DNA from 3 places in the Nakamurella sp. genome. Region 1 is predicted to be linked to each of the others. Evidence: riboswitches for the same ligand, from Rfam matches in the RefSeq annotation. Region 1 holds a riboswitch; each other region holds the start of a gene.
What was found. Region 1 has a riboswitch for S-adenosylmethionine ahead of ACOJUF_RS07420 (aminotransferase class V-fold PLP-dependent enzyme). Riboswitches for the same ligand answer to the same signal wherever they lie in the genome.
Positions count from the first base shown of each region.

Region 2: it holds a riboswitch for S-adenosylmethionine, as region 1 does, so the genes downstream of both, ACOJUF_RS24495 (amino acid ABC transporter permease) here and ACOJUF_RS07420 (aminotransferase class V-fold PLP-dependent enzyme) in region 1, are expected to answer to the same signal.
Region 3: it holds a riboswitch for S-adenosylmethionine, as region 1 does, so the genes downstream of both, thrC (threonine synthase) here and ACOJUF_RS07420 (aminotransferase class V-fold PLP-dependent enzyme) in region 1, are expected to answer to the same signal.

Region 1 covers NZ_JBMDXT010000148.1:6,383-13,710, reverse strand. Annotated here, with positions in the region: gene ACOJUF_RS07420 (aminotransferase class V-fold PLP-dependent enzyme) at 1-1,414, opposite strand, end outside; SAM riboswitch class IV at 1,455-1,569, opposite strand; gene ACOJUF_RS07415 (hypothetical protein) at 1,924-2,214, shown strand; gene ACOJUF_RS07410 (hypothetical protein) at 2,386-2,979, shown strand; gene ACOJUF_RS07405 (acyl-CoA-binding protein) at 3,080-3,331, shown strand; gene ACOJUF_RS07400 (DinB family protein) at 3,341-4,090, opposite strand; gene ACOJUF_RS07395 (FAD-dependent oxidoreductase) at 4,374-6,107, shown strand; gene ACOJUF_RS07390 (beta-glucosidase) at 6,214-7,328, shown strand, end outside.
Region 2 covers NZ_JBMDXT010000542.1:19,611-26,938, reverse strand. Annotated here, with positions in the region: gene ACOJUF_RS24500 (FAD-binding oxidoreductase) at 1-1,102, shown strand, start outside; SAM riboswitch class IV at 1,136-1,250, shown strand; gene ACOJUF_RS24495 (amino acid ABC transporter permease) at 1,496-2,491, shown strand; partial or broken gene ACOJUF_RS24490 (amino acid ABC transporter ATP-binding protein) at 2,488-3,342, shown strand; gene ACOJUF_RS24485 (ABC transporter substrate-binding protein) at 3,407-4,426, shown strand; gene ACOJUF_RS24480 (FAD-dependent oxidoreductase) at 4,481-5,635, shown strand; gene ssuE (NADPH-dependent FMN reductase) at 5,687-6,922, shown strand; gene ACOJUF_RS24470 (FAD/NAD(P)-binding protein) at 6,919-7,328, shown strand, end outside.
Region 3 covers NZ_JBMDXT010000176.1:6,954-14,281, forward strand. Annotated here, with positions in the region: gene ACOJUF_RS08710 (SAP domain-containing protein) at 419-1,033, shown strand; gene ACOJUF_RS08715 (alpha/beta fold hydrolase) at 1,173-1,997, shown strand; gene thrC (threonine synthase) at 2,037-3,317, opposite strand; SAM riboswitch class I at 3,331-3,492, opposite strand; gene holA (DNA polymerase III subunit delta) at 3,610-4,587, shown strand; gene rpsT (30S ribosomal protein S20) at 4,636-4,896, opposite strand; gene ACOJUF_RS08735 (esterase/lipase family protein) at 4,994-5,917, opposite strand; gene ACOJUF_RS08740 (dihydrofolate reductase family protein) at 6,048-6,701, shown strand; gene ACOJUF_RS08745 (YciI family protein) at 6,769-7,125, shown strand; gene ACOJUF_RS08750 (RNA polymerase sigma factor) at 7,134-7,328, shown strand, end outside.

The DNA of each region.
Region 1 (7,328 bases):
CGTCGACCGCCGGGACCGGCCGGCCGTCCCGCACCACGTACCGCAGCCGCGGCCCCCGCTCGGCGATGGCCTCGACCGCGTGCACCAGGCGCTGCACGTGCTCGGTGGTGGTGCCCAGGCCGACCGACGCGCGCAGCGCCTGCCCGTTGCTCGAGTCGGCGCAGCCGGCCGCGCCGAGCAGCTTGCGGACCAGCGGGTGGGCGCAGAACGCCCCGTCCCGCACCCCGATGCCGTGCTCGGCCGAGAGCGCCGCCGCCACCACGGCGGCCGGCTGCCCGGCGACGGTGAACGTGGCCACGCCGATGCTGTCGGCCCGCTCGCCGAACAGTGCGTGCACGGTGACGCCCGGAATGGCGGCCAGGCCCCGGCGCAGCGTTTCGGTCAGCGCGGATTCGGCCTGGGCCAGGGACTCCCGGTCGGCCGTGGCCAGGACGTGGCAGGCGGTGGCCAGGGCCACCGCGCCGGGCACGTTCGGCGAGCCGGCCTCGTGCCGGTCCGGCAGCGGCTTGTACTCGGTGCCCTCGGCGGTGACCGATGCGGTGGCCCCGCCGCCGATCAGGTACGGCGGTGCCGCGGCGAGCCAGTCGGCCCGGCCCACGAGCGCGCCGGCGCCGTACGGCGCGTAGAGCTTGTGCCCGGACAGCGCGACGTAGTCGACGCCGAGTTCGGTGATCGAGAACGGCCGGTGCGGGGCGAGCTGGGCGGCGTCCAGGGCCACCCGGGCGCCGCGGGCCCGGGCCACCCGGGCCAGCTCGGCGACCGGCCAGATCTCGCCGGTGACGTTGGACGCGCCGGTGATGACCAGCAGCGCGGGCCCGGGCCGCCGACGGCGCAGCGCGTCGTCGACGAGATCGACGGCGTGCTCGGCCGCCTCGGGCGCCGGCACCCGGACGACCCGGCGCTGCGCCGACTCCGGGGCCCGCTCGGCCGACCAGGGCAGGAGAGCGGCGTGGTGCTCGGTCTCGAAGACGACCACCGTGGTGCGGGGCGGGAGGCAGTGCGCCAGCAGGTTGAACGAGTCGGTGGTGTGCCGGGTGAAGATGACCGCATCTTCCGGGCGGCCGCCCACGAAGGAGCGCACCGGCTCGCGGGAACCCTCGTAGAGGCTGGTGCAGACCTTGGAGTGCCAACCGGCGCCACGGTGCACGCTGGCGTACCGGTCCAGCAGCGCGTCGACGGTGTCCCGGACCGCCCGCAGGGCCGGTGCCGAGGCGCCGTGGTCCAGGTTGGCGTACTCGATCGTCCCGCCGGTGGCCAACGGGACCTGGGCGCCCGCGCCGACGACCTCCAGGCCCGGACCCTGCGGGTGGCTGACCGGTCCGCGCCGCGGCGGGGTGGCCGCGACGGTGCCGGCCACCGGGGGTTCCGGCGCGAAGACGGCGACCAGGTCGGGGCGTTCGAGGGCGAGGGTCACGACGATCCACTCCTGCAGTCCATCGGACCGCCTGGGTGGAGGCCCGCGCTTGCCGGTCGCACCTCGCGAACGGCCAGGTCTTCACCCGGGGCACCCCACCGCGGTAGGAGGGTTGCCGGCCAGCAAGCCGGGGCTATCTGCTGGCACTCATGACCTTCGAGCAGCAGGGTAGCAAATCGCGCCCGCACGGGCCATGACGACGATCACAGGCCACGATCACGGGCCACGACCACGGGCCACGACCGCAGGCGACGACAACGCAGGTCCGGTCGCGACGTGGACCGGTGGCCCGGCCGGCGGTGCGCGAGCGAACCCCGTCGGGTGGCCCGGTCGTCAACCGGGGCAGGCAGGGTTCCGCTCCGGCTGGTCGGTGACCCCGGAAGAGACGAAGACCACAAAACCTGTCACCCGATTGGCGGGCATTGGTGAACGTGGTGTTAGATCTGGCCGGCGGGTGCCACCGGGCCCGTTCATCCGGGAGTGCGGGGGTAGACACAGTGATGCGCAGGATGCTGGCAACGATCGTCACGGCCGCGATCCTCCTCGTCGCCGGCGCGTCCGCCGCCGTGGCCGGCGAGGTCGGGACGTGCTGGGCCGATGGCGGGTCCACCGCAGCCGGATCGGCGAGCGGAGGGACGGGTCTGACCTCGGCCGCCTCGCTGGCCAGCACCGGTTCGAGCATCGACGTGACCACCTGGGCGGCCGTGGGTATCGGCCTCGTGCTGGTGGGCATGATCCTGATGGTCGTGCTGCCGGGCAGCCGCCGGCGCAGCCAGGCGGAGCCGACCACCACCGCGTGATCGACGTCGCGGCGGGCCGCCCATCGACAGGTGGGTGGCGCCGTCCGGCCGGGCGGCGGCGCGGGCCGGACCGTGCGGGAATGATCACTCCCGGGTTGCATCTCGATCCGGGTACCGTTGCGGTCACGCCTGGATAACGTTATCGCCGGGCCGGTCCGTCCGGAGGTGTCCGTGGCCGTCGAGCCCCGACCGAAGCGCCGCCGGCCGTTGTCGTTGCGGGTGTGGCGCAACCCCCTGGCGCGGGGCGTCGATCGGGTCGAGGCCGCCGTTGTCCTGCTGCTGATCGTCCTGGCCGCCGCCGCGGTGCCGGTGGTGGCCGTGGTCGCGTCGGCGAGCTGGTCGGACGCCGCCGCGCAGTCCGCGGCCGAGCGTCGCTCGCTCACCGCGGTGGCGGCGATCGTCGACCGGTCGGCGCAGCTGCCGGTGGGCGTCACCGACGGCGCGCCGGTCTGGATTCCCGCGCCCGTCAGCTGGACCGGATCCGACGGCCGCCGGGTCACCGGGGTCGCAGACGTCCCCGCCGCCGCGGTCGCCGGTGATCCGGTCACCATCTGGCTGGACCCGGCCGGCCGCATCGTCCCGCCGCCGCCCGGTCCGGCCGCCCTGGCCGGGCTCGCCGTCCTGGTCGGCGCCGGGTCCTGGGTCCTCGTCGGCCTGCTGCTGGCCGGTGCCGGCTGGGCGGTCCGCCGCCGGCTGGACCGGCTCCGGCTGCGGGCCTGGGGCCGGGAGTGGGCCGAGGTCGAGCCGGGCCGCCACCCGTTCTGAGCCCGGCGCCACCCGTGGCGAGTCCGCTGCCGGCCACCGGTGGTCATCCGCGACCGCCCCCGAATTGACGGCCGGGCCCGGTCGGGCTACACACACCGGTATGCCGAATGCGGAGTTCCAGGCGGCCGTCGACCGGGTGAACGGGTTGACCAAGGACCCCGGGAACGAGACCAAGTTGCGGATGTACGCGCTGTACAAGCAGGCCACCCAGGGCGATGTCGCCGGCAAGCGGCCCGGCTTCACCAACCCGGTGGGCCGGGCCAAGTACGACGCCTGGGCGAAGCTCAAGGGCACGTCCGCGGAGCAGGCGCAGGCGTCCTACATCGCCGAGGCCGGCGCCCTGTCCGACTGACCGCGCGGGTCAGCCGGCGGTGCCCGCCGCGATGGTGTCGAGATCGCGGACCGCGTACCGGTGGTGCTCCCACTCCTCGGACAGGATCACCTGCAGGCAACTGCGCACGGTCTCGGGTTGATCGGGGTCCCAGGGATTGCGCCGGGGCTCGGCGAGCAGCTCCGGCGTGAGAGCGGCCAGGAACTCCCGGACCTGCGTGACCCGGCCGGCCCGGACCGCCAGCACCTCGTCGTACCCGGGGGTGTCCGACCGGAAGACCGACAGGTCGTGACCGTCGGTTGCGTACTCCGCGTTGGGCCGGCCGATCGGGTGGTACGGCGCCGGCAGGTCCAGGATCGCGCGCCGCAGCCAGGTGTCGGTGGCCATCACCAGGTGCCGCAGCGTCTGCGCGAACGACCATTCGCCGTCCACCGGGACGTCGACGGTGCCGGGCGGCATGTCCGCGGCCCGGTCCAGGGTGGCGGTCCAGGTGCGCTCCACGGCAGCCCAGGCCGACCGCAATCCGGCCGGGTCCGATGCGCGCCGCAGATCCCGGCCGGGGAAGCGGCGGTCGAGCTCGGCCTCGACGAAGGGCACGACGTCGACGCCGTTCACCAGCAGGCGGCCCCCGTCGGCCAGCCAGGGCGCGTCGACGTCCGCGTCCCGGACCTCCACCGCCCGGAGCACCGCGCCCGACAGGTCGCAGCGAACGAACCGAGCGCCGCGCAGGTCCCGGTCGGTGAACGTCGCGCCCCGCGCCGCCGCGCCCTCGCTCTCCATCGGCCCCCATCCTCCATCGATCACCGAGACCGTGGTGCTCGGCCGGCCCCATCGCACCACCTCCTCCATGATCGACGGCAGCCGAGGCGGGCATTAAGTGCGAGCGCAACTGAGTGTGAGACCAATTCGGTGTTGGACGCGCGGTGGTGGGGCGTGGGACCGTCGATGTCCCGGATGCGGCGGTGGCCGGCCGCCCCGCGTCCCGCCCGCCGTCCCACCGCGCCCACCCTGCCCACCTGCCCACCTGCCCACCCTGCCGAGCTGACGAGCGAAAGAGTCGACGATGACAACCGAGACGACGACGAACCGGGTCGTGGAGTGCGACCTGCTGGTGGCCGGGGGCGGGGCGGGCGGCCTGTCCGCGGCGGTGACCGCGGCGCACCGGGGCCTGGACGTGGTGGTCGTGGAGAAGGCGTCGACGCTCGGCGGGGCGACCGCCTGGTCGGGCGGCTGGCTCTGGGCCCCGCTGAACCCCCTCTCGCAGGCCGACGGGATCGTGGAGGACCTGGACGGCCCGCGCACCTACCTCAAGCACGCGCTCGGGGAGAACTACGACGAGCCGCGCGTCGATGCGTTCTTGCGGAACGCCTCGAAGATGGTCGGCTTCTTCCAGGACCGGACGAGCCTGCAGTTCGTCAGCGGCACCTGGATCGCGGACATCCTGGGCGACCTGCCGGGCGCCGGCACCGGCGGCCGGTCCGTCGGGCCGAAGCCGATCAATGCGCGCGCCCTGCGCAAGGAGGTGCGCGCCCTGGTGCGCCGGCAGCTGTACGAGACCTCGTTCCTGGGCATGGGCATCATGGCCGGGCCCGATCTGCAGGCCTTCCTGCACGCGACCTCCGACGTGAAATCGTTCTTCCACGCGGCCTGGCGCGTCGCCTTCCACGTCTGGGACCTGGTCACCCGGCGGACCGGCATGCAACTGGTCAACGGCCCGGCGCTGATCGCGCGGCTGGTCAAGTCGGCCGACGAGGCCGGGGTGCGGCTGTGGCCGGACTCGCCGGTGACCCAACTGGACACCGACGCCGACGGCGCGGTGATCGGCGCGCTGGTGCAGCACCCCTCCGGCCCGGTGACGATCCGCGCCCGCCGCGGGGTCGTGCTGGCCACCGGTGGCTTCCCCCACGACGTGCACCGCCGGGCCGAGTTCTTCCCGCGGACGCCGACCGGGCGGGAGCACTGGACGCTCGCCCCGGCCGAGACGACCGGTGACGGCATCACGGTCGCCGAGCGGGTCGGTGCGGCCCTGGACACCTCGCTGGCCTCGCCCGCGGCGTGGTGCCCGGTGTCGCTGGTGAAGTACCGCACCGGCCGGGTGGGCACCTACCCGCACATCGTCGACCGGGGCAAGCCCGGCCTGATCGCGGTGGCGGCGAACGGCAAGCGGTTCGTGAACGAGGCCGACGGCTACTACCAGTTCACCACCGGCATGATCGAGGCGACGCCGCCGGGCGAGCCGGTGCAGGCCTGGCTGATCTGCGACCACGCGTTCCAGCGCCGCTACCCGTTCGGCATGGCCAAGCCGTTCCCGATCCCGGCCTTCCCGTACCTGCTGAACGGATACATGAAGCGGGGCCGGACGCTTGGCGATCTCGCCGTGAAGTGCGGGATCGACCCGGCCGGCCTGGAACGCACGGTGGCCGAGTTCAACGAGCACGCCCGGGCCGGTGACGACCCCGAGTTCGGTCGCGGCCGGACGCCGTTCAACCGCGGTTCGGGCGACAAGGACCACGGCCCGAACCCGTCGCTCGCGCCGCTGGAGCAGGGCCCGTTCTACGCGATCCGGGTGCTGCCGGGCAGCTTCGGCACCTTCTACGGGCTCCGGGCCGACGAGCACGCCCGGGTGCTGCGGGCCGACGGTTCGGTGATCCCCGGCCTGTACGCGGCGGGCAGCGACCAGGCGAACGTGATGGGCGGGCATTACCCGTCGGGCGGCATCAACATCGGCCCGGCCATGACGTTCGGCTACATCGCCGGCAATCACGCCGCGGACGCCGTGGACGCCCGGGTCGGCTGATCGGGGCCGCCGGTGGTGCGCGCCGGGCCCGGCCGGGACAATGCCCGGGGGCGATGAGGCCCCGGCAGTGACTCGACAGCGACAGCGACGTCGGCAGGAGCGTGGAATGACCACCGTTGATCAGGATCCGTCCACCCGGTACGCGGAGCTGGTCGGCCGGCTCGACCTGCCGGACAAGGTGCGGTTGCTGACCGGCCGGACCGCGTTCACGCTGCCCGGCGACGACCGGATCGGGCTGGCGCCGCTGGCCTTCTCGGACGGCCCCACCGGGGTGCGGGGACTGAAGTTCGCCGGCGGTGATCCGGTCGCGCTGCTGCCGAACGCCACGCTGATCTCCGGGTCGTGGGACGACGGCATCGCCGAGGAGGTCGGCGCCCTGCTGGCGCAGGAGGCCCACCGGCAGGACATCCACGTCGTGCTCGGGCCGACCATCAACCTGCACCGGTCGCCGCTGGGCGGGCGGCTGTTCGAGGCGTACTCCGAGGACCCGTACCTGACCGGCCGGACCGCGGCGGCCTACGTCCGGGCGATGCAGGCCTGCGGCACCGCAGCCTGTCTCAAGCACCTGGTGGCCAACGAGTCCGAGACCCTGCGCAACTTCGTCGATTCCCGGGTCGACGAGGCCACGTTGCGCGAGCTGTACCTGCTGCCGTTCCGGATGGCCGTCCAGGACGCCGATGCCTGGTCGATGATGGCCGCCTACAACGACGTCAACGGCCGGTCCGCGACCGAGAACCGGCGCGTGCAGCAGGAGATCGTCAAGGACGAATGGGGCTGGGACGGCCTGATCATGAGCGACTGGTTCGCGGTGAAGCGGACCGTCGCATCGGCCACCGGCGGGTTGGACCTGGTGATGCCCGGCCCGGACGGGCCGTGGGGCGAGCGGCTGGTCGCCGCCGTCCGGCGCGGCGACGTGACCGAGGCCGCGATCGACGACCACCTGGTCCGGTTGCTCCGGCTGGCCGACCGCACCGGGGCGTTGGGCGAGCAGGCGGCGTCGCCGGGGGCCGGCGCGACCTACCCGGCGCCGGACGCGCCCGAGCGGCGGGCACAACTGCGCCGGATCGCCGCCCGGGGCATGGTGCTGGTCAAGAACGACGGCGACACCCTGCCGCTGGCCGCGTCCGGATCGCTGGCCGTCGTCGGCCGGCACGCGCTCGAGACCCAGGGCATGGGCGGCGGTTCCGCGCAGGTCACGCCACCGCACCTGACCAGCGTGGC
Region 2 (7,328 bases), on a different contig from region 1:
CGTCGCGGTCGTGCAACCCGGGGTGATCGTGGCCGATCTGGACCGGGCCGCGGCCCGGCAGGGGCTGCTCTACGCCCCCGACCCGGCCAGTCATGAGATCGCCACGGTGGGCGGGACGATCGCGACGAATGCGGGCGGTCTGCGCTGCGTGAAGTACGGCGTCACCCGGGATTCGGTTCTCGGGCTGACCGTCGCCCTGGCCGACGGCTCGATCCTGCGGACCGGACGCCGGACACTCAAGGGCGTCGTCGGCTACGACCTGACCGGGCTGTTCGTCGGGTCCGAAGGAACCCTGGGCGTCGTGGTCGAGGCGACCGTCCGGCTGCTCCCCCGGCCGGCGCGGACCCGGACCGCCATCGCCTTCTTCGACTCGGCATCGGCGGCAGCGGCCGCCGTCACCCCGATCGCCCGGGCCGGGGCCCGGCCCAGCGCGTTGGAGTTGCTCGACCACGGCGCCCTGCGCGCCATTGACGAGGCCCAGGGCACCGACCTGGCCGGCCGCGGCCGCGCGCTCCTGCTGGCACAGACCGACGGGTTCGGCGCCGATACCGAGATCGACGTCGTCGCCGATGCCCTCACGCGGGCCGGGGGCGTCGTCGAGCTGCCGGACGAGGCGGCCGCGCAGCGCTGGTTCTGGCTGCGCCGGCACGGCCGGGGCTTCGGTACCGACCAATGGTTGATCGGCGAGGACGTGGCCGTGCCCCGCTCGGCCGTCCCGGCCGCGATCGAGGCGATCGAGGCGATCGCGCGCCGGCACGGGCTGGACAGCGCCGTGGTCGCACACGTCGGCGATGGCAACCTGCACCCGGTTCTCAGCGCGCCCCGATCACCGGCGGACGAGCGGCCGCCGGCCCGCCTGCTGGACGCCGCCGACGAACTGGTCAGGGCCGCCCTGGCGCTGGGCGGAACCATCAGCGGTGAACACGGTGTCGGCATCACGAAGCGGCCCTGGCTGCGGTCGGAGCTGGACGGGTCCAGTATCGAGCTGCAACGCCGCCTCAAGCAGGTGTTGGACCCGACCGGCATTCTCAACCCGCACACCTGGCTCGGCCCCGCCGACGAAACCGCCTCGTCCGGCACACATCACAGCAGAGCCGTTTGACGCGAACACATTCCGTCCGTAGGCTGCAATGAAGGTCATGAGTTCCAGCATCAAGCCCCGGCTTGCTGGGCGGCAACCCTCCCACCGCGGTGGGGTGCTCCGGGTGACGACACGGCAGCAGACCCATTGTCTGCGGCAAGCGCGGGTTCCCCGAACCCGAGACCACCGGGTGAGGAAGACATGACGGCACGCAGTGCGGATCGACGGGACCTGTCCCGGCGGCGGCACGTCGATCACGGGTGGCTGGCCAGCGGTCTCTGTCGCCGCTGACGCCCAGCCGGGCAGCACTCGACGGTAGCGGCTTCGCCGCGCCGTGGCTCGCGCGACCCTCGACTCGTTTCGACGTCGGGCGTCCCGTGTCCCCCGCCGGATCCACCTTTCCGAGGAACCCCCGTGACGACCCTTCCCGTCCATGCCCGACCGGCCGCCCCCGCGGCGGATCCGGTCGACATCGCCGCCCGGCGCATTGATCCGTCCACGCTGACGGTGGTCCGCGCCCGCCATCCCTGGCGCTGGCTGTCGGCCGCCGCCGCCCTGATCGTGGTCGCGCAGTTCGTCAACGGGCTGGCCACGAACTCCGGGTGGGACTGGGCGACCTTCGCCAAGTACTTCACCGCGCCGGTCGTCCTGCAGGCGATGTGGCTGACCATCCAGCTCACGATCTACGGGACGGTGCTGGGCTTCGCCCTCGGTGTCGCCATCGCCGCCGCCCGGCTGTCGAAGAACCCGGTGCTGCAGACGATCGCCTGGACCTACGTCTGGGCGTTCCGATCGATCCCGCTCATCGTGCAGCTGCTGTTCTGGTTCAACATCGCCTACCTCTACGACACGCTGTCGATCGGCGTGCCGTTCGGCCCCGCCCTGGCCACGTTCGACGTAAACTCCACCATCAGCGGAATGACCGCGGCGGTCATCGGACTGGGCCTGCACCAGGCCGCCTACTCGGCCGAGATCGTCCGGGCGGGAATTCTTTCCGTCGATCACGGCCAGGTGGAGGCAGCCGCCGCCCTCGGTATCCCCCGGCGCCGGCAGTTCTTCCGGATCGTGCTGCCCCAGGCGATGCGCGGCATCCTGCCCAACGCGGCGAACGAGGTCATCAGCCTGTTCAAGGGAACCTCGATCGTCTCGACCATGGCGATCGCCGAGCTCTTCTACCAGGTCCAGGTCATCTACGGCCGCAACGGGCGAGTCGTCCCACTGCTCATGGTGGCCACCGTCTGGTACATCCTGATGACGACGGCCCTGTCGATCGTCCAGTACTACGTCGAACGGCACTACGCCAAGGGCGCCGTCCGGACGATGCCCCTGACGCCCCTGCAGAAGGCCCGCGCCCACCTGGCCGACTGGTCCGCCCGGGCCCGGCGCCAGTCCGCGGAGCACACCCGATGAGCACGAGGTTGATCCAGGCACCGGCCACCGCGGCCGCACCGGCCGTCATCGGCGATCCGGAGTACGCCGTCGAGGTGCTGGGCGTGCACAAGTCGTTCGGGGCGCTCGACGTCCTCAACGGGGTGGACCTGCGGGTGCGTCGGGGTGAGGTCGCGGTCGTCCTCGGCCCCTCCGGGTCGGGCAAGTCGACCCTGATGCGCGCCATCAATCACCTGTAAAAGGTCGACAAGTGTGTTATCCTGGTCGATTCCGAGCCGATAGGGTACCGGCTCAAGGGCGACAAACTGCACGAACTGCCCGAACGCGAGATCCTGCGCCAGCGGGCACGGGTCGGTTTCGTCTTCCAGAGCTTCAACCTGTTCGGGCACCTGACGGTCCTGGACAACGTGGTCGAGGCCCCGCTGGCGGCGCTGCGCATCGGCCGGCGACCCCTGCGCCGCGCGGCGCGGCGCCGGCGGGCGGAGATCACCGCGCGGGCCCGCGACCTGCTGGACGCCGTCGGCGTCGCCGACAAGGCCGGTGCCTACCCGCGACAGCTGTCCGGTGGCCAGCAGCAGCGCGTGGCCATCGCGCGCGCGTTGGCCCTCGATCCGGCCGTGATCCTCTTCGACGAACCGACCTCGGCGCTGGACCCGGAACTGGTCGGCGAGGTGCTGGAGGCGATCCGGACGCTGGCCGGCCAGGGTCGCACGCTGATCATCGTCACGCACGAGATCGGTTTCGCCCGCGAGGTCGCCGACACCGTGATCTTCATGGACGGCGGTGTCGTCATCGAGCAGGGCCCGCCGGACCAGGTCCTCGACAACCCCACCCACGACCGCACCCGGGCGTTCCTGTCCAAGGTGCTCTGACTCGACACCCGCCACATCCCGGCCCGGGCGCTCCCGCCCGGCCGACCCCACCGAAAGGACCACCATGTTCACCCGTACCGGACGCCTGCTCGCGCTGACCGGGGCGCTGGTCGCCGCGGCCCTGGCGATCAGCGCCTGCGGCGGATCCTCCAGCGGCGCCGACGGTTCCACGTCGGCCGCGAGCGGCGCCGAGGCCAGCGCGGGGTCGGCCTCACCGGCCGCCGCCCAGGCCGTGCAGTTCAACCTCGACCCCGAGCAGAACCGGATCACCACGGCGAAGGTGGACGCCATCGCGTCGCTGGTGCCGCAGGCGATCCGCGACCGCGGCACCCTGCGGGTCACCGGCTCCGCCGGGACGGCCCCGCCGCTGCGCTTCTACGCCACCGACGACACGACCCTGATCGGATCCGAGGTCGACCTGGCCTCCCTGTTCGCCGACGTCCTGGGACTGCAGGTCGACCTGCAGACGGCCGACTGGGCGCAGAACTTCGTACGGATCGACTCCGGCGAGGCCGACGCGTTCATCTCCAACGTCACGGTGACCGAGGAGCGCAAGGAGAAGTACGACTTCGCCACCTACCGGCAGGACAACCTCGCCCTGGAGACCCGGATCGACGATCCATGGACGGTCGCCAGCCGAAAGGATCTGGCCGGCAAGGTCATCGCGGTCGGGTCGGGCACCAACCAGGAGAAGCTGCTCGTCGATTGGAACGACGCCAACGTGGCGGAGGGTCTGGCGCCCATCGACATCAAGTACTTCCAGAACTCGACGGACTACTACCTGGCCCTGGACTCGGGACGCATCGACGGGTACCTCGGGCCCAACCCCACCGCCCAGTACCACGCCGCCAGCACCGGCCGGACCAAGGTGGTCGCCACGTACTCGGGCGCCGGAGACGCCCTGCAGGGCGAGATCGCGGTGCTGACGGCCAAGGACAACGGTTTGGCCCCGGCATTCCAGGCGGCGATCCAGCACACCATCGAGAACGGTACGTACCAGCAGGTTCTCGACCGCTGGAATCTGGCCAGCGAGGCGGTCGCCGCGTCCGAGCTCAACCCGCCCGGCCTGCCCAAGACCGGCTGACGCGCGCCCACCGACCGCTCACCGAATCCATCACGAGATCCGAGAGGAGGCATCATGTCCCGCAGCACCGCCGTCGAGCCGCACACCGTCGCCGTCATCGGTGGCGGCGCCATCGGCTCGGCCGCCGCCTGGCAACTGGCGGACCGGGGACATCGGGTCGTGCTGTTCGAGCAGTACGCCCCCGGGCACGCCCGGGGTGCCTCCCACGGGAGCTCGCGCATCTTCCGGTACTCCTACCCACTGGCCGACTACGTCGGCCTGGCCGGCCGGGCGGCCCGGCTCTGGCGCCGGCTGGAACGGCTGGACGGGCGACGGTTCTACGCCCGGACCGGGGCCGTCGATCACGGCGAACCCGGTGCGGTGGGTCGCCTGACCCGGATGCTGCGGCAACTCGGGATCGAGCACACGACGCTCACGCCCGACCAGGCCGCAGCCCGGTGGCCCGGGCTGCGCTTCGACGGCATGGTGCTGCATCACCCCGACGCCGGCCGCCTGCACGCCGACCATGCCGTGGCCGCCCTGCACCGTCAGGCGCGGGAGGCCGGGGCCCGGACGTGGTTCCACACCCCGGTGACCGGCCTGCGCCTCGCGCCATCCGGGGTCCGGGTCCTGACGGCCTCCGGGGCGTTCCGCGTCGACCAGGTCGTGGTATCCGCCGGCGCCTGGACCGCGTCCCTGCTGGCCGCGGTACCCGCGATCGCCCGCCGGCTGCCCGACCTGGTCACCACCCAGGAGCAGCCCGTTCACTTCGTTCCGGCGCAGACCCCGGTGGGCTGGCCCAGCTTCCTGCACCATCCGGGCGCCGGACACACCGGTGCCGGGATCTACGGGCTGGCCTCGCCGGACGGCGTCAAGGTCGGTGAGCACGGCACCGGACCCCGCACGGGCCCCGACGACCGCGATTTCCGCGCCGATCCCGCCGGGGTGGCGCGGCTGCGGGACTACGCCTCCCGTTGGATCCCCGGGGTGGATGCGTCGACCGCGCACGCGACCACCTGCCTGTACACCTCTACCCCGGACGGCCACTTCGTGATCGACCGGGCCGGCCCGATCACGGTCGCCGCCGGATTCTCCGGCCACGGCTTCAAGTTCGCTCCCGCCATCGGTGAGCTGGTCGTCGGGCTGGTCGACGGCACGGCCGACCCGCCCTCGCTGTTCCGGCTGCGCAGCGACCGCGCGGCCGCCGCGGCCCATGCCGGGAGCCCGTGAGATGGCCCCGGACACCTGCGCCCACCACGCCCTTCCCCTCACGGAGCAGCCATGTCGACGATCCTGAGCATTTCGGCCAGCCCGCAGCCGGTGTCGAGTACCCACTCACTGGTCACCCACGTCAACCGGCGCCTGGCCGCCGCCGGGCACACCGTCACCACCCTGCCCGTCCGCACGCTGCCGGCCGCGTCGCTGCTGACCGCCGACGTCACCCACCCCGCGCTGATCGACGCCGTCGGCGCCGTCCGTGACGCCGACGCGCTGGTGGTCGCGACCCCGGTCTACCAGTCGTCGTACTCCGGTCTGCTCAAGGTGTTTCTCGACCTGCTCCCCCAGTTCGCCCTGCGGGGCAAGACCGTGCTGCCGCTGGCGACCGGCGGGTCGCCGGCGCACGTGCTGGCGGTCGACTACGCCCTGCGCCCCCTGCTGTCGTCGCTCGGTGCGGCCCACGTGACGCCGGGCTGGTTCGTTCCGTCCGCGCACATCCGGACCTTCCCCGACGGCGGGGTCCTGATCGCGCCGCCGTCGCTGGGCCCGGTCGCCCAGGTGACCGAGGAGTTCCTGGCCACCCTGGCGGGCGCGGCCGGCCGGTCCGGTCCGCTGCCGGCCCGGGTGGACGCGGCCGCCGGTCCGCGGGTGTCCCCGTCGGCCGGCTCGGCCGATCTGCAGGTCCACCGGGTCGATCCCGGCGACGAGCTGCTGCGACCGCTGCTGGCCGACCTGGTCGTCGAGTACGGCACCCGCTACGGCCGGACGTCGCCGAACACCACTCTCACCGAGGTCCCACCGACCGACTTCGTCGCGCCGCACGGTGCTTTCGTCGTCCTGACGGAGGGCGGCCGGCCGGTCGCCGGTGGGGCGATCCGGCGGTACGACGCGACCACCGCCGAGGTCAAGCGGGTCTGGACCGCCCACCGGCACCGCCGGCGCGGGCTGGGCATCCGGGTGATGGCCGAACTCGAGGCGGCGGCGGTCGAGTTGGGCTACCGGCGTATCCATCTCACCACCGGGCCCCGCCAGCCCGAGGCCCGCGACCTCTATCTGCGGACGGGCTACACGCCGCGCTTCGACCTCACCGCGGACCCGGAGTCGATCGGTCCGCTCGCCTTCGGCAAGGAACTCGTGCCCGGCGCCGGACTCGCCGCCTGGACGGCGCCGGACCATCGCCCGGCGGACCCCGAGATCCGGGGAAGCCAGCCCCTGGCGACCGTCGGCGGAGCGGCGGGCTGGGGACCGGACGACCGGCGCCACGTGCATTCCACGGCCGTCAACGGGTCCCGGCGATGACCCGCTCACTGGTCTTCGTGGGCGGCGGGCCCCGCACGGTCGGCCTCGTCGAGCGGATCGCGGCCAACTCCGAACTCCTGCCCGACGGTCCGCTGGAGATCCACGTCGTCGATCCGTATCCGGCCGGCGGCGGCCGGATCTGGCGGAGCGATCAGAGCGACCTGCTGTGGATGAACTCGATGACCAGGGACACCACGGTGTTCACCGACGAGTCGGTCAGCTGCGCCGGACCGATCGTGCCCGGGCCCGCGCTGGACCGGTGGATCGCCGGGCCCGGCCGGGAGGTCCTCGTCGCGCACGGGCTGGCCGCCGAGGCCGACTCTCTCGGACCGAACGACTTCGCCTCCCGGCGGGTGCAGTCGCACTACCTGCGGTGGGCGTTCGACCGGGCGGTCGCGGCGCTGCC
Region 3 (7,328 bases), on a different contig from region 1:
TTTTCCTGTCGGGGCAGTCACACGCCGGCGGCCGGGTCTTGTAGGCCAACCGGGGGTCCCGCGGTGTGACGGGGATCGCCTCCGGCGGTGTGCGCCAGGGCCCGGCGGCCCGCCGGCGCGGCCGCGCAACCGGCCGCCGCACCCGGTGTGACCTGGGCCGACGGGAATCCCGGACGCCCGGGCCCGGGTGCGCGGCACACCGGCCGGCGGGGCGCCACACCCCCAGGGGTGGGTCCCGGTTAGCTGAGAAATGGCTAACGTAGCTAACGGGGGATGGCGGGCCGCCGCCGGTTGCGTGGTGAGGCATCACCGATCGCGACCGCCGGTTGACGACCTGCCGGGCGGCCGTGCCCGTCCCCCAAGCGCCTGCCGACGATCGGTCGCGGGTTCCGAGAAAAACTGTATGACAAGGAGTGTCATGACCGTCACCACCACAACCGAGAACTACACCGCCGGTGCCGCGCAGGCCCGTGAGGCCACCGAGCAGGCGGCCGAATCGTGGAAGCGGGGCGTCCGCGTCCTCACCGACCAGGCCGGCCTCGTGACCCGCCTGCCCCGGGTCGAGTTCACCGAGCCCGTCACCCGGTACTTCGAGTTCCTGCAGCAGGTCGTCGACACCAACCGCGAGCTGATGACCCGCTGGGCCGAGATCGTCGATTCGCTCTCCGGCACCGTCCGCGACCAGGCGGAGAAGGTCGGCGGCGTGGTCGCCGACCAGGTCGACGCGGTCGTCGATTCCGCGGCCGATCTGGCCACCGAGCAGGCCCGTCAGGCGCAGGAGCTGGCCGACGAGCAGGCCGAGCAGGCGGAGGAAGTTGCCAAGGAGCAGGAGCGCGCGGCCAAGCGGGCCGAGCGCGCCGCCGCCAAGCAGGCGCGCGAGCAGGCCCGGGAGCCGTACGAGGGCCTGACCAAGGCCGAGCTGTCGGACCAGCTGGCCGAGCGCGGCCTGGCCAAGAGCGGCACCGTCGAGGAGCTCATCGAGCGCCTGGTGAACGCCGACACCGAGGGCGACAGCCAGGACGACGACAAGTAGTCGACCCGGCCGAGCCACCGCTCGACCTGACGCAGTGACGCCGGTCCGGTTCCGCCGGACCGGCGTCGCCGTTTGCCCACCCGGCGTCCCTCGGGCGAGAGTCCGCGCCGATCAGCTGTTCTCACACCCTGGAGTCCTCATGAGCGCACCGGCCATCGACCGCACCGTCACCGACGGTCCCCTGTTCGTCCACCGGACCGGGGCGGGCGAGCCGCTGGTGCTGCTGCACGGGCTCGGCGAATCCCACGTCGGCTGGCGGCCGGTGCTCGACCGGCTGGCCGCCCGCTACGAGGTCGTCGCGGTCGACCTGCCGGGATTCGGGCAGTCGCCGGCCCTGCCGGCCGGTGTCGCACCGAGTGCCGACCACCTGGCGGTCGCCGTCACCGAGACGCTCGACCGGCTGGGCATCGACCGTTTCCACGTCGCCGGCTACTCGATGGGCGCGCGGATCGCGCTCCAGCTGGCCGGGTCCGACCGGGTCCGGTCGGTGGTGGCGATCGCCCCGGACGGTCTGGGCACTCCGGTGGAGCGGGTGCAGGGCTACCTCGCCCTGGCCGTCGGGCGTCAGGTGGCCATGACCCTGGCCCCGTACGCCGAGCCGCTGAGCCGGACGGCCGCCGGGCGGACGGTCTTCTTCGCGGGCAACCGCAGCCTGCCCTGGCAGCTCACCGAGGCCGACGCCTACCGGCTGCTGACCGGTTACGCCGCCGCCCCGGCCTACGACGCGGCCAACTGGTCGGCCATGTTCGACCTGCCGACGCACCTGCACACGATCACCGCGCCCACCCTGCTGCTGCAGGGCACGGCCGACCCGCTGATGCCGCAGCAGATCAGCCGCTACCTGGCGCTGGTGCCGGGAGCCCGGTTGCGCTGGCTGACCGGCCTGAATCACGTCCCGATCTCGGACGATCCCGACCGGGTCGCCCGGTACATGCTGGACTTCCTGGGCCGGGTGCCCGCCTGACGGGGCCGTGGTGGCCGCGCGGGATCGACCGGCGGCCTCCTACCGCGGCTGGGTCAGCCCGGCCGCCTCGAACGCGCTCATGGTCGGCTTGATGGTGGCCGTCGGGCCGACCTCGCCGGCGATCGCGTCCAGCGTCTTGAGCCCGTCGCCGGTGTTGAACACGACGGTCTCGGCGTCCGGATCGAGCTGCCCGGTGGCCAGCAGCTTGCGCAGGGTGGCGATGGTGACGCCCCCGGCGGTCTCGCCGAAGATGCCCTCGGTCCGGGCCAGCAGCTTGATGCCTTCGATGACCTCGTCGTCGCTGACGTCCTCGACCGCGCCGCCGGTGCGCCGCGTGACGTCGAGCACGTACGGCCCGTCCGCGGGGTTGCCGATGGCCAGCGACTTGGCGATGGTGTCCGGCCGCACCGGCTTGACCACGTCCCACCCGTTCTTGAACGCCTCGGCGACGGGGGAGCAGCCGGTCGCCTGCGCGCCGAACACCTTGTACGGCGTGGCGTCGACCAGCCCCAGCTCGCCCAGCTCGGTGAACCCCTTGTCGATCTTGACCAGTTGGGCGCCGGAGGCGATCGGCACCACGACCTGGTCCGGCAGCCGCCAGCCGAGCTGCTCGGCGACCTCGAACGCCAGCGTCTTGGATCCCTCGGCGTAGTACGGGCGGACGTTGACGTTGACGAACGCCCAATCCTCCTGCTCGGCGGCGATCTCCCCGGCCAGCCGGTTGATGTCGTCGTAGGTGCCGTCGACGGCGACCAGGGTGCCGCCGGAGGCGGCGGTGGTCAGGATCTTCTGCTGCTCCAGGTTCGACGGGATCATCACCACCGAGCGGATGCCGGCCCGGGCCGCGGCCGCGGCGACGGCGTTGGCCAGGTTCCCGGTGCTCGGGCAGGCCAGGACGGTGAAGCCGAGCTGGCGGGCGGCGGCCAACGCCACCGCGACGACCCGGTCCTTGAACGAGTGGGTCGGGTTGCCCGAGTCGTCCTTGACCCAGAGCCGCCGCATGCCCAGCTCCTTGGCCAGGTTGTCGGCGCGGACCAGCTTGGTCTGGCCCGGGTTGATGTTCGGGGTGCCCGCGATGTCCCCGGGCACCGGCAGCAGCGGCGCGTAGCGCCAGATGTTCTGCGGGCCGGCCTCGATCCGCCGCGTGAGATCCTCGCCCCGGGAGGTGAACTCGTAGGCGACCTCGAGCGGACCGAAGCACTCGGTACACGCGTAGTAGGGGCCGAGCTCGATGCGATTGCCGCACTCGCGACAGGACAGCGCGACGGCGGGGCCCAGATCCACGGAGGTGGAGGCGGGCGCGGACAGCACAGACGTCATGACGAGGCCTTTCTGCTCATCTTCCCCGCCGGAGCGGGACGGAAGTGGCACCTGCTGTCGACCGGCCTCGAGAACCGCGCCGCCGCGCGGACGCGGGGGTGGTCACGAGAGAAATCATCGACAGTGGTTGCCGGGGCTTCGTCGGGCCGTATCCCTCTGCCCCTCTGGATGAGGTGTATTCGGTTGTCCGAGCATCGTAACGCATCGCACCCCGCGGTCCGATGGTCCGGCGACCGCCGGGGCCCGGCCTGGGGAACCCACGGGGACGGCACTGTCGCACCCGGCTGGCACGATGGCGGGCATGGCCGACACGGTGGATCTCGCCCCGCTCACCCTGGTGACGGGCGACGAGGCACTGCTGGTCGACCGGGCGATCGCCCGGGCCGTGGCGACCGCCCGCCGGATCGACCCGGGGGTGGAGCGGCGGGACGGCACGGGGGCCGGGCTGACCGTCGGGGAGTTCTCCGACCTGGTGGCGCCGAGCCTGTTCGCCGAGCCGCGGGTGGTGGTGATCCGCGGCGCCCACGAGGCGTCGAAGGAGTTGGCCGCCGAGCTGGCCGCGTACGTCAAGGATCCGGTCGACGGGGTCTGGCTGGTGCTGCACCATCCGGGCGGCGCGCGCAACAAAGCGATCGCCGACACCCTGACCAAGGCCGGCGCCGACGTGGTCACCTGCTCCCGGATCACCAAGCTCAACGAGCGGATCGACTTCGTCCGCGCCGAGATCCGGCGGGCCGGCGGTCGCACCAACCCGACGGCGGTGACGGCGCTGGTCGAGGCGATCGGGTCGGACCTGCGGGAGCTGGCGTCGGCGGCCGATCAGTTGGTCGCCGATACCGGCGGCACGGTCGACGAGAAGGCGGTGCGGCGCTACCACACCGGACGGGCCGAGGTCAGCGGCTTCACCGTGTCCGACGCCACGATGTCCGGCGACCTGCCCGGAGCGCTGGAGTCACTGCGCTGGGCCCTCGGGGTCGGGGTCGCGCCCGTGCTCGTCGCCGACGCGCTGGCCGACGGGGTGCGGACGGTGTCCCGGGTGTCGTCGGTGCGCGGCGGCAACTCCTACGCGATGGCCTCGGAGCTGGGCATGCCGCCCTGGAAGATCGACCGGGCGCGGGGGATGGCCCGGGGGTGGACCCCGGACGGGCTGGCGGCCGGCATGGCCATCGTGGCCGATCTCAATGCCGCGGTGAAGGGGGTGGCCGCCGACGCCGAGTACGCCCTGGAGAAGGCGGTGTTGGACCTGGTCCGGGCCCGGCGCGGGAAATGACGAAACAGCCGGTGACCGAAGGCAGTCACCGGCTGATCGGTCGAGCGGTCAGATCTTGTTGACCAGCACGGTCAGGGCCGACTTGCGGTTCGCGGCCTGGTTGGCGTGGATGACGCCCTTGGAGACGGCCTTGTCCAGGCTGCGGCACGCGGCCTTCAGCTCGACCTCGGCCACGGCCTTGTCGCCGGCCTCGGCGGCGGTCCGCACCTTGCGCACGCTCGTCTTGAGCGAGGACTTCACCGACTTGTTGCGCTGCCGAGCGAGCTCGTTGGTGCGGTTGCGCTTGATCTGGGACTTGATGTTGGCCACGCCGGAATGCCTTCGTTTCGTCGTTGGAGTTCGTGGCGCCGTCGGGCACACACGGCCGTCCACGTTACCAGCCGGACCGAACGAGGAACAAATACGCCTACCCGGCGCAGGGGAAGGCCGACGGTTCGGGCCGGCCCCCGGCGGCCAGCGCCGCGCCGACCCAGGCGATCAACCGCGGGTCCCCGGGCAGCGCGACGTGGTCGAGCCGCACCTGCGGGCACCGGTCCTGGACCACCAGCGACGTCACCCGGTCCGCCGGACCGGCCGGCGACTGCGCGGCCACCGGCGTCACCACGGTGTCGTCCCGGCTGGAGATCGTCGCGTAGCGCACCGACCCGTCCAGGTCGCCGCCGGCATCGAGTTCGGTGAGCAGCGCGGATCCGGCGATCTGGTCGGCACAGGCCGGGCAGAGGGCGCCGGGCACCCCGTCCAACAGCGGGGAGGTGGTGCCGTGGAAGGTCGGCGCGATCAGCACCGCGGTGCCCACCCGATCGGCCAGGCCGTCCTGCCGCAGGGCCGTGCGCAGCACCAGGCCGCCCTGGGAGTAGGCGACGACGTCGACCCGGTCGGCGCCGGTCGCGGCGAGCACGCCCTCGACCACGCCGGCCACCGTGGTCGCGGAATCGCGGACCGGGGCCAGCCCGCCCAGCCCGTAGTTCGCGCCGTACACGCACCGGCCGGCCCCCGTCAGGGCCGTGGCCAGCGGCCCGTAGGTGCCCGCGACGGTCGAGAACGTCCCGGGCAGCAGCACCACCGGGGGGTGGTCCGACCGGCAGCCCGGGTCGTTGACCCCGGGCAGGTGGACGTCCGGCAGCGATGCGGGGACGGCCGACGACGGGGCCGAGGGTGCTGCCGACGGCCCGGTCACCGGCACCGACGGCGATGGCGACACCGAGGGCGGCACCGAGTCCGGCACCGATGGCGACACCGATGGGCCGGTCACCGGCGCCGGTCCCCCGCACCCCGCTGCCCCGGTCACCGTTCCGACCAGCAGGAATGCCGCCAGGATCGTCCTTCTCATCGCCCGCCACGGTACGTCCGGCCCGGCCGCGAAGAGAATGAAAAAAATCTTGGAAGAAAATTCCGCTGAGCTGTCGTCCGCGCTCCGGTCCGTTCGTGGTGATGGTGTCAGGAACGAAACAGGAGGAACCATGAAGCTCAGCCTCAACACCTTCGTCAGCCTCGACGGCGTCATGCAGGGCCCGGGCGGCCCGGACGAGGACACCTCCGGCGGCTTCACCCGCGGCGGCTGGGTGATCCCGCACGTCGACGAGGACTTCGGCCGGATCGTGGACGAGGAGTGGTTCGCCCACGCCGACGCCGTCCTGCTCGGCCGCAGCACGTTCGAGATGATGCGGACCTACTGGAGCGCCTATCCGAACCAGGACGAGCTGGTCGCCAAGGTCCTCAACGCCTACCCCAAGTACCTGGTCTCGACCGCGCTCACCGACGAGCAGGCGGCCTGGGGGCCGACCACCGTCCTGCGGGACGATGTCGTCGAGCAGGTGCGCGCGCTCAAGGAACGACCCGGCCGGGAACTGCAGGTGCACGGCAGCTGGCAGCTCGCGCAGACCCTGCACAACGCCGGGCTGGTCGACGTCTACCGGCTGCTGGTGTTCCCGGTCGTGGTCGGGGCCGGGAAGCGGTTGTTCGACGACACGACGCGGCCGTCCGCCTTCCGCACGGTCGCCCGCACGAGCACGGCCGCCGGCGCCACCCACCTGGTCCTGGAGCCGGCCGATTTCACCCGGGGCGACCTGGGCATCGTGGACGGCGAGGCGGTGATCAGCGAGGTCCCGGTCTGATCCCTGCCTGATCTCCGCCCTTCCGTTCCTACCACCCACCCCGATCCAACCGAGCAAGGAGCCCACCTTGAAGCAGTACATGCTGTCCGTCCACCACGAGTCGCCCGCCGAGGTCGCGACCATCTCCGACGAGGACATGCAGCGGATGTTCCAGCAGGTCGACGCGTTCAACGAGGAGGTCAGGCAGGCCGGCGCCTGGGTCTTCGCCGGCGGTCTGGAAGGCATCGAGTCGGCCACCGTCGTCGACGCCCGGGGCGGCGCGGCCGTCATCACCGACGGGCCGTTCGCCGAGACCAAGGAGTACCTGGGCGGCTTCTGGGTGATCACCGCCGCCGACCTGGACGAGGCCCTGGAATGGGCCCGCAAGGGGTCCGCGGCCTGCGAGGGCCGGGTCGAGGTCCGGCCGTTCCAGGGCGAGGCCTGATCCGCCCGATGGGTGCCGACGCGGCCCGGGGCATCGAGCAGGTGTTCCGGGCCGAGCACGGCCGGCTGGTCGCCGGCCTCATCCGCCGGTTCGGCGACATCGACCTGGCCGAGGAATCCCTGGGCGACGCGCTGGTCGCGGCCCTGCAGACCTGGCCCGAGCAGGGCCGCCCACCCAACCCGGGCGCGTGGCTGGCCACCACG